DNA from 2 places in the Fusicatenibacter sp. genome. Region 1 is predicted to be linked to the other one. Evidence: riboswitches for the same ligand, from Rfam matches in the RefSeq annotation. Region 1 holds a riboswitch; the other holds the start of a gene.
The links. Region 1 has a riboswitch for cobalamin ahead of ACY2VW_RS05485 (hypothetical protein). Riboswitches for the same ligand answer to the same signal wherever they lie in the genome.
Positions count from the first base shown of each region.

Region 2: another riboswitch for cobalamin. It lies ahead of ACY2VW_RS01300 (sirohydrochlorin cobaltochelatase); the one in region 1 lies ahead of ACY2VW_RS05485 (hypothetical protein).

Region 1 covers NZ_CDRRUH010000016.1:4,649-9,646, forward strand. The annotation lists gene ACY2VW_RS05475 (polysaccharide deacetylase) at 1-659, shown strand, start outside; gene ACY2VW_RS05480 (DUF885 domain-containing protein) at 750-2,516, opposite strand; cobalamin riboswitch at 2,636-2,849, shown strand; gene ACY2VW_RS05485 (hypothetical protein) at 2,857-3,069, shown strand; gene ACY2VW_RS05490 (hypothetical protein) at 3,129-4,998, shown strand, end outside.
Region 2 covers NZ_CDRRUH010000002.1:112,190-117,187, reverse strand. The annotation lists gene ACY2VW_RS01305 (amino acid ABC transporter ATP-binding/permease protein) at 1-843, shown strand, start outside; cobalamin riboswitch at 907-1,100, shown strand; gene ACY2VW_RS01300 (sirohydrochlorin cobaltochelatase) at 1,395-2,699, shown strand; gene ACY2VW_RS01295 (hypothetical protein) at 2,811-3,431, shown strand; gene ACY2VW_RS01290 (DUF2798 domain-containing protein) at 3,560-4,018, opposite strand; gene ACY2VW_RS01285 (TrmH family RNA methyltransferase) at 4,343-4,998, shown strand, end outside.

The DNA of each region.
Region 1 (4,998 bases):
TCCCGCTGATGGATCAGTTTATCGAAGCGCATCCGGATGCCGTATACCACAATGCGCGCGGAACCGTAGCACTGACCGGCTACGATGGAATCCTCGGATACCGCACCGACGGTGATTACAAGACGAGAGAAAATCTGACGGATGATCAGGTAGCATGGCTTGATGCACACCCGGATTTCGACTGGGATAAAGAGTGCGAGGAGGCGAAAAAAGTAGCCGATGCGATCAAAGCAGACGGCTGGACATTCGCAAGCCATACCTGGGGCCATATCCGTGTCGGCGACAAACCGATCGAGGCGATCCAGGCAGATACCGAGAAATGGCTGACGTATGTTGCACCGCTCATCGGCGGAAGCGATATCATCATCTTTGCACATGGACAGGATCTTTCCGACTGGCACGATTACACGATGGACAATGAGAAGTTTGCTTACTTAAAGAGTCAGGGCTTCAACATCTACTGCAACGTAGATTCCACCCAGTATTTCGTTCAGGTAAGAGACAATTACCTGCGTATGGGACGAAGAAACCTGGATGGATACCGTCTGTACCAGAACCTCTACGGAGGCGGCGAGGACAGAACAAGCGATCTGTTTGATTCTGCCTCTGTTATTGATCCGCAGCGGCCGACAGATCCATCTCTTTACAATTTAGGTTAAAGAATTTTGAAAATGAAAAAGATCTCACAGAACTTTCTATTATTTATAGAAGAAAGTCTGTGGGATCTTTTTTTCAGCAGGGCGAACCGTTTACAGATATTTTTCTATGAGCGGAAACGGCAGAGGCCCGAGACGGAGCAGTTTTTCATGGAAACCGATCAATGAGAATGAGTCACCTTCCTGTTCCTGCACTTCCGAGAGGAGCTGCGAAAACGAGAGCGATCCGACACAGTATTTCAGATAGTTCGCCGGTGTCTCGAGAATATACTGATATAAAGAGGCAGCAGCCGACGCATCCGTGATGCCGAACTGCGCCAGAAAGGCTGACGCATCCGGGAGGAGCCATCCCTGGCTGTGGATGCCGAGATCCAGCAGCGAGCAGAGGGTAAGATGCACTGAGCGGTTCAGATACCAGAGACGGCAGAGCGCCTGCGTGTTCGCATCGAGATTACGTGCGGCGTAGCGGCAGGCATACGATTCAACGTAGGTTGCCCATCCTTCCACATAACCCGACGGCGCGTAGAGATGGCGGATCAGAAGCGGGTCGGAGCGCGAGAACGAGACGGTCTGGTACAGATGGCCGGGAAAGCCCTCGTGGGCAAGTGTGGAATACAGCTCGATGCCGGTCATCTCATCCGCGGGATTCAGGTAAATGGAGTTGGGTGAATTGACATCGGCGGGCGGTGTGAGATAAAAGGCGGGGCTTAAAAAATCCTTGAGGGAGTCATCCACGGTCTTTACTTCATATGAAATATCCGAAAGAACGGGAAAATCCTCGGAAATAGCATTTTGGAGATCGGCAAGCATTTCCTCCGGCGTGGAGAACGGCAGCACGAGCGCCTGCCCGGAGAGGGAGAGCGACGGATTCTGATCGAGAATGATCTGCATTTCGGCACACTGGTCCGCAAGCTGCTGCGTTAAAAGGCGGGTCAGCTCCTCCGGTGAAGCGTCAACACCGACGCGGCTGCGGAGAAGATACGCATAGTAGGAAAGTCCGCCTTCCTGCCGGGAAAGACCGCCGGCGTTCTGCGTTCCTTTGCCGCGGAGTGAAGAAAGCGCATCGGAAAGAGAGCGGTAGGCGGGAAAAACACAGGAGGTAAGGAGTTTTTCATGCGTCTGCAGACAGAGATTCCTTTCCGCCGCAGAAAACAGTGAAGACGCCAGCAGTTTATTCTGAAAAACGGTGTGGAGCAGATGGCTTTCCGGTGTATCCGCGTCGGCGAGAAAAGCACTGCACTGGCGGATAATGCCATCGACCGCAAGGTCATTCTGAAACACGCCCTGCCGGGATTTTTCCTGCTCAAGTGCGATGAGGTCGGAGAAATAGCGCGGGAGGTCCTGCAGAAGATGGAGGTAGTCGGCGACATCCTGCTGTGTGCGGAACGGGTACTCCGCGAGCAGAATGGGAAGCTGTGCCTGAATTCCGAGCGACGGACCGAGCGGTTCCGCAAGAAGGCTGGTGCTGCCCGGCATTTTCTCACAGTCCAGCTCGTAGAGCAGAAGATCGAGCGTAATCTGATTTTCCCGGGAGAGGCGGTTTCGATGAAAGGATGTGAGCGTCGTTTCCACACTCTGCAGCACGGCATCATACGAGGTGCGGTCAGGGATAGAAACCGTGCCGAACGAGGCGGTGCCGGGGGCAATTCCGCGGGAAGCCGGATCGGCGAGGGTATAGTGGAGCGTGATGGCAGAAGAGGTTACCTCGGAGTGGAACCGTTCCTCCACATACGCGGAAAACCGGCGGTTCTCACCAGGGGAAAAGAACGGGGAAAAATACCAGAACAGCAGGGCGAAAAGAAGTCCGCCGCACAGAAGCAGAGGGAACAGGATGCGGCGGTGCAGAGAAGCTGGTTTCATAGAATAGGCTCCGGTGCGGACAGTTATCATAAAGTATGTAAAAAATGCTGATTTTATGCGCTTTTTCCGTGGTCTTTCATTTGACTTTCCAAAACGGCTTTGCTATAATCAGAAACGAACGAAATAAGGGACTTTTCAGTGCTGAGCGGATTTGAAAAGATTAAAAACAGAATCCGCGAAGGTAAAAGGAAATCAGGTGGAAATCCTGAGCGATCCGGTCACTGTAAGCAGGGAGTGTTAGCTGCAGAAATGCCATTGTGCGGAATGCATGAGAAGGCGCGGCTGCCGTGAAGATCTGCGAGTCAGGAAACCTGCTGGAAAGGTTAGTGAATCGCTTCCGATGAAAGCATATATTCATGGAAAGATGTACGAAGTAAAATCGGACATCTGCTTTTTTGTCGCCATGCGTCCGAAAGAGAGCTCCGGTGGAGAAACTCTTTTGCAGAAAAAGCAGATGTCTGTTTGTCTTTTCGCAGAAAAAATGTGTCCTCAAAAACAAGATTACTTGCAGGGAGACATCATTGACGGGGACAGGCACCGCCCAGCTGCCTGAAAAAGTCAGACGGAATCCGGAGCAGATGCACGAAGGATATCCGAAGAAAAGGAGAAGTTATGAAAGGAAATTCAAGCAAATTTCTGGCACTGCTGCTGTCGGCGTCCATGATCATGAGCCCGACTGCCAGCGTATTAGCAGATACGCAGGAAAAAGCAGCACAGACAGAAAGCAGCGCAGCCGCAGAGGAAGCGCCGCAGAGCGAAGAAACAGCAGAGACGGCAGAACCGGAAACAACACCGGCAGAAACCGAGAGCAGTGAAAGCACTGCAGAGACTCCGGCAGAAGAGCCGACAGAAACACCGGCCGCGCCTGCAGAGGATCAGACACCGGCAGGATCTGACGAGACCGGGACACCATCCGCAGATGAGGATGCTTCGGAAGATACTGCAGAGGACACTGCAAAAGACGGTGAAGAGACTGCCGATACCACAGAAAAAGAGCCGGAAGCAGCAGATGAGACTTCCCAGGATGCTGAAAAAGAAACACCGGCAAAAGAAGAAACCAAAGATGCTGTAAAAGAGAATACCAGTCCGGCGGCAGAACAGCCGAAAACGGAAGTAAAAGAAACGACCAAAAATGAGGCATCCAATACAGCCGAGAAGAAAGAAACAAAAGCAGCGGAAGAAGCAAAACCGGCAGATGGTGAGTATGAGACTTCTGCAGAAGCAACCGGAAGCATGTTCAGTGTGATTTCTTCCAGACTCATCGTAAAAGATGGAAAACTGAAAGCATCCATTCTGCTGAGTGGAACCGGCTATGATTACCTGTATATGGGAACAGCAGCAGAAGCTGCTGCAGCAGATGAAAAGAGCTGGATTGCTCCGACAGGAAGCGAAACCTATACGGATACGAAGACCGGTGCAGAAAAGACCGGATATCGTTTTGAAATTCCAGTGGAAGAGCTTGACAAACAGATGGATGTTGCCGTCCGCTCAGCCAAGAAAAAAACATGGGCTGATAAAACTGTTACGATCCACAGCACCGATGCAATCCCGACGGTAACACCGGAACCAACCGAGACTCCAAGCGAAAATCCCGGTGAGGATTCCTCGAATAAGCCAGCCAGTGTAGAAGCACCGGTTACCAAAGAGGACGGCAGCGTATTCAAAATGTTCGTCATCTCCGAGGCAACAATGATCAACAAGGGCGATAAACTCGTTCTTACACTGAAAACAAACAACGTATCATTTGATAAACTGTATCTTGGAAAGAACGATGACCTTGCAAAAACACCGGCTATCCAGGGAATGCAGGAAGCAAACGGCGGTTATTCCTTTGCATTTGAAGTAGATGCGGACAAAGCCGGCACAACCGTTCCGATCGTTCTTGGAAAGCCAGATGGAACCTGGTACACCAAACAGCAGCTTTATCTTGCAGTTCCGGGTAAAACACCGGAAGTAACTCCGACACCGGAGCCGACCGAGACTCCGGTCCCGACTGCAGCCCCGACTCCGATTGAGACTCCGGCTCCAACCGCAACTCCAACTCCGGAACCGGCGAAAGTAGAAAACGGTATCTACGGCGGAACCGCGGAGACCGGCGCAGCTATGTTCAAAGTAGTCGGCGTAGAGCTGACCGTAAAAGACGGCGACATGAAAGCACGCATCACGTTAAGTGGTGTTGCCTACGATTATCTGTACATGGGAACACCGGAAGAGGCAGCTGCCGCAGACAAGAGTGCATGGATTGCAGGCGTCGGCACCGTTGATTACACAACAGCAGACGGCGAGACGAAAACAGGAATGCAGTATGATATTCCGGTAGCAGCACTCGATCAGGCACTTGTTGTTTCTTCCCATTCTGCAAAACAGGATAAATGGTATGCAAGAACCATTACCATCGCATCTTCCAGCCTGAAAAAGACCGCAGATCTTCCGGCAGATGAGACCAATAAAGTAGCAGATGGTATTTACAGTGCAGAGGCAA
Region 2 (4,998 bases), on a different contig from region 1:
GAGATTGGATTTGAGGGAGTCCTGACCTGCACAATCGCGATGATGGGGTCCTTCGGCCCGGTCGTGGCGCTGTCCAGCCTGTCGAATAACCTGAATCAGACGCTGGCAAGCGGCGAGCGCGTGCTTTCCCTTCTCGAGGAAGCGCCGCTGGTGGAAGAAATTCCGGGAGATGTAGCATCGGATGATCATGCATTTGCGGGAGCTGAGGCACAGGATGTAACGTTTGCATACGAGGACGAGATCATTCTGGATCAGTATTCGCTGAAACTGGAACCGGGAAAAATCACCGGTATCCACGGCGCGAGCGGTTCCGGAAAATCGACGATCTTAAAACTTCTGATGCGCTTCTGGGATGTCCAGACGGGGCGCGTTTCCGTGGACGGAGCCGATGTCCGCAAAATCCCGACAAAGCATCTGCGCGATATGGAAAGCTACGTGACGCAGGAGACACACCTGTTCCACGATTCAATTGCGAACAACATCGCCATTGCAAAGTCCGGCGCGGCGCGGGAAGAAATTATGGAGGCAGCGAAGAAGGCGTCCATCCATGATTTCATCATGACACTGCCAAACGGCTACGACACAGAAGTCGGAGAACTCGGCGATACCCTGTCCGGCGGAGAAAAACAGCGGATCGGCATTGCGCGGGCGTTTCTGCATGACGCATCCATGATCCTGCTGGACGAGCCGACATCGAATCTTGATTCCTTAAATGAAGGAATTATTCTGAAATCCCTGAAAGAATCTGCAGAAGAGAAAACCATTGTGCTCGTATCGCACAGAGTGTCCACGATGAACGTCGCGGATGTGGTATATGAAATGGAAAATGGCCGGATTTCCTGATTTTACAGCACTTGACAGAGAAAAGACGATGTGCTACACTAACAGTCGTTAAAGAAAAGACAATTAAATATCGATGTGTAAGGTGTCGGACATACGTGTCCGGTGAAAAGGGAAGCAGGTGTGAATCCTGCACGAACTCGTCACCGTATTTTGCAAGCAGAGGAATGATCCACTGGGAAACCGGGAAGGAGACCGATGCGCTGGAGTCAAATCCTGAAGCAATGAGCCGGGAGACCTGCCTTTCGCAGTACAGGAACGTTACGTTCGTGCCACGAGGAACTGGCAGTACAAAACAGGAAAGCGGACATTTGCCCCACAGCGGGTGAAATGGTTTTCTTTGTGATGAAAATACTGGAAGCCCCTCGTTGAAAAACGAAAGGGCTTCTTTCTGTTTACGCGGGCAACGAGCCAAAGTCCGTGCTTGCACGAGACCTTAGCGACTGCCGCGATAACTTGAGAAACTCGCGGAGCGTGTTTCTCATAGTTTGAAATGTAAAACGTCCCCGATATTGGTTGTTGCAAAGATACCAGCAAATGGGAGGAAAACAAAAATGAAAAAGAAACTTGTAGTCGCTTTAATTTCAGCAGCTATGGTAACATCTATGCTCGGCGCATGCGGAAGCAGCAACACATCCAGCAGCAGCGCAGGCAGCACAGCAACAAGCAGCGTAAGTGCATCTTCCGCATCTGAGAAAGACACCACAGCAGCAAGCAGCAGCGTAAGCGCATCTTCTGCATCTGAAGAGGTATCCGCAGACGCAGACCAGGAGGCAGCAGATAAAGTGGCAGATCTGATTGATGCAATCTATGTACAGGAAAGAAATGAGAACACCGATGAGCAGTGTGCAGCAGCAAAAGAGGCATGGGATGCCCTGACCGACGCACAGAAAGAACTCGTAGAAGGCGAGAACGCAGATCCGGATTACTTCGGAAGAGATACTGGAGATGCTTCCAAGGATGATCCGTTAAACGGAGACGAAATCGGCGAGAACGAGCTTCTGGTTGTAAGCTTTGGTACTTCCTTCAACGACAGCCGTGCTGAGGATATCGGAGGAATCGAGAAAGCTCTGCAGACCGCATATCCGGACTGGTCCGTAAGACGTGCATTCACCGCACAGATCATCATCAACCATGTACAGGCCCGTGATGACGAGAAGATCGACAACATGGATCAGGCACTCGAGAGAGCCGTAAACAATGGTGTTAAGAATCTGATCATACAGCCGACTCATCTGATGCACGGTGCTGAGTACGATGAGCTGAAAGAAGCTGTTGATAACTACAAAGATAAATTCGAGTCCGTAACGATCGCAGAGCCGCTGCTTGGCGAGGTTGGAGACGACGCTACTGTTATCAACGATGACAAAAAGGCAGTTGCAGAAGCAATCACTGCACAGGCAGTAGAGAGCTCTTCCTATGACAGCCTGGATGCAGCAGAAGCAGACGGCACTGCATTCGTATTCATGGGACATGGTACTTCCCACACTGCAAAAATAAGCTACAGCCAGATGCAGACACAGATGAATGAGCTTGGATACAAGAATGTCTTCATCGGAACGGTTGAGGGTGAGCCGGAAGAGACTTCCTGTGAGAACGTGATCGAGGCAGTAAAAGCAGCTGGATACAAGAAAGTTGTTCTTCGCCCGCTGATGGTTGTTGCCGGTGACCATGCGAACAACGATATGGCAGGCGATGATGACGATTCCTGGAAGAGCCAGTTTGAGGCATCTGGTGCATTCGATGAGATCGACACTCAGATTGAAGGTCTTGGAAGAATCGACGCCATCGAGCAGCTGTATGTACAGCACACCCAGGCAGCTATGGACGGCAACGGCGTTCAGGACGATGCTGAATAATTAGGGGTTGTATTCTGTACATAAAATAGAGTAAAATAAGATCCGGCAGTACGGCTGAAGAGACTCAGTGTGCTGCCGGATTTTAAAGGTTATATCAGGAGGAATTTTATTATGAGAAAAAAGTTAGCAGTTCTTTTTCTTGGAGCAGCACTGACCGTATCGATGCTCGGCGCATGCGGCGGAAATGATGCATCGTCATCATCTTCTTCTGCATCGGCAGTATCCACATCTTCCGTATCGGCATCTTCCTCATCCGTACAGGACGAGTCCCAGACCGAGGCGGAGAGCAGCACATCGACATCCTCTTCCTCTGCTGAGAGCACTTCCGCAGAATCGACAGCGGACGAGAACGGCGAGGCAGAGCTGGCAGACGGTGTTTATACAGCAGAGTTTAAGACAGACAGCAATATGTTCCATGTCAACGAGGCAAAGGATGGAAAAGGTGTTCTGACTGTAAAAGACGGTAAAATGACGATTCATGTGAGCCTGGCATCTACTCATATTGTTAATCTGTTTGTAGGAATTGCAGCAGAGGCACAGGAAGATGGAGCAGAACTTCTGGAGCCGACCACAGACGAGGTAACGTATTCCGATGGTACAACAGAGGAAGTATACGGCTTCGATATCCCAGTACCGGCCATCGACGAGGACTTTCAGGTTGCGCTGATCGGAACAAAAGGAAAATGGTATGATCACGTAGTAAGTGTTACCAATCCGGTACCGCAGGAGTAATCTTAAGGGAAAAGAAAAAAGATATCCACAAAAGGCGGACTTCTTTGCACCCTCTATCCACAGAAATTGTGGAAAGTAAGGGAAAAAGAGGTCCGCCTTTGTGGATATCTTATTTTTTATTATCCTATTTATTTTTCCGGAAACATTCTGCGGAACAGAAAACGAATGAATGGTCCGCAGTACATGAGCTGCCAGAAGAAAGCAACCGGGAAGTTTAAGAAGGTGGTCTGGAACCAGACAGCGATAAATTCCTTTCCGGCATTTTTAAACAGAAGCGTTGCAATAAAACTCATAATCGGGCACATAATGATAATAATCATAATGGAAATGGCCAGTGTGATCACGATCGGACGGTCCTGCGGTGTTACCATGCAAAAGGCCAGTTTGTGAGCCAGATTGTCCACGAGGAAAAATTCGAGGATAAAAGCGGCCGGCCACATGATCATCATTTCGTGGAAGGCCATCAGAAAGACCTGATTCGTCATTCCGCCGATGTTCATGGAAATGTTATAACAGATCATGGCGTAGACCATCAGAAAGGACATCATGAGGGTGAATACAACGTTTTGAAATTTTGTTTTTGGCATCGATTGTTCTCCTTTTCTTTGCGTTTTTTGAAAAATGGGCGCAAAAAAGACACATGTGTTGTTCGTTAACCAAGCAATGCACTTGTGCCGTTTCCAATCTGATACCAATCTTTTCTGCAATTTGTAATTTTGAACCGTTGATTATTATACATGCCCGGGCGGCGTTTGGCAAGAGAAAATTAAAAATTTTTCAAAAAGACAGATAAATAAGAAAATTTGACAGCACGGGTGAACGAGGTGGGAAAAGAATGGATTGCGGAATGGGAGCAGGGTTGTTACAATAGAAGAACAGACGAAAATCAGGATAAAAAGGAAAGTAATACTATGTCAGAGATCAGAAAAATCGAAAACTTTGCGGCGCCGGAACTCGACGTGTATGCGCGCCTTTCGGAACCGCAGTTATTACACTATTATGAGCCGCAGCCAGGCCTCTTTCTCGCAGAGAGTCCGCGTGTCATCGAGCGCGCACTGGATGCCGGTTATGAACCGGTTTCATTCCTTGCCGGAAGCGCAGAGCTTGCCGCAAACGGAGCACTCTTTGCGCGTTACCCGGACGCGCCGGTCTATACGGCGGAGACAAAAGTGCTGGAACAGCTGACAGGCTTTGCCCTCACGCGCGGCATGCTCTGCGCGATGCACCGCCGTCCGCTTTCCACAATGGAGGAAATCTGCCGGAACGCCCGCCGCGTGGCGATTCTGGAAAATGTCGTGAACCCGACGAATGTCGGCGCAATTTTCCGTTCCGCCGCCGCACTTGGCATCGATGCCGTGCTTCTTACATCCGGCTGCAGCAATCCGCTGTACCGCCGTGCCATCCGCGTGAGCATGGGAAATGTCTTTCAGGTCCCGTGGACCGTGCTGCCAGGCGGCAGTTACTGGCCGGAGCAGGGAATTGCTGCACTGCAGGAACTTGGATTTTATACCGTTGCGATGGCATTAAAAGAAGACTCCGTTCCGATGGATGATCCGTCGTTAAAAAC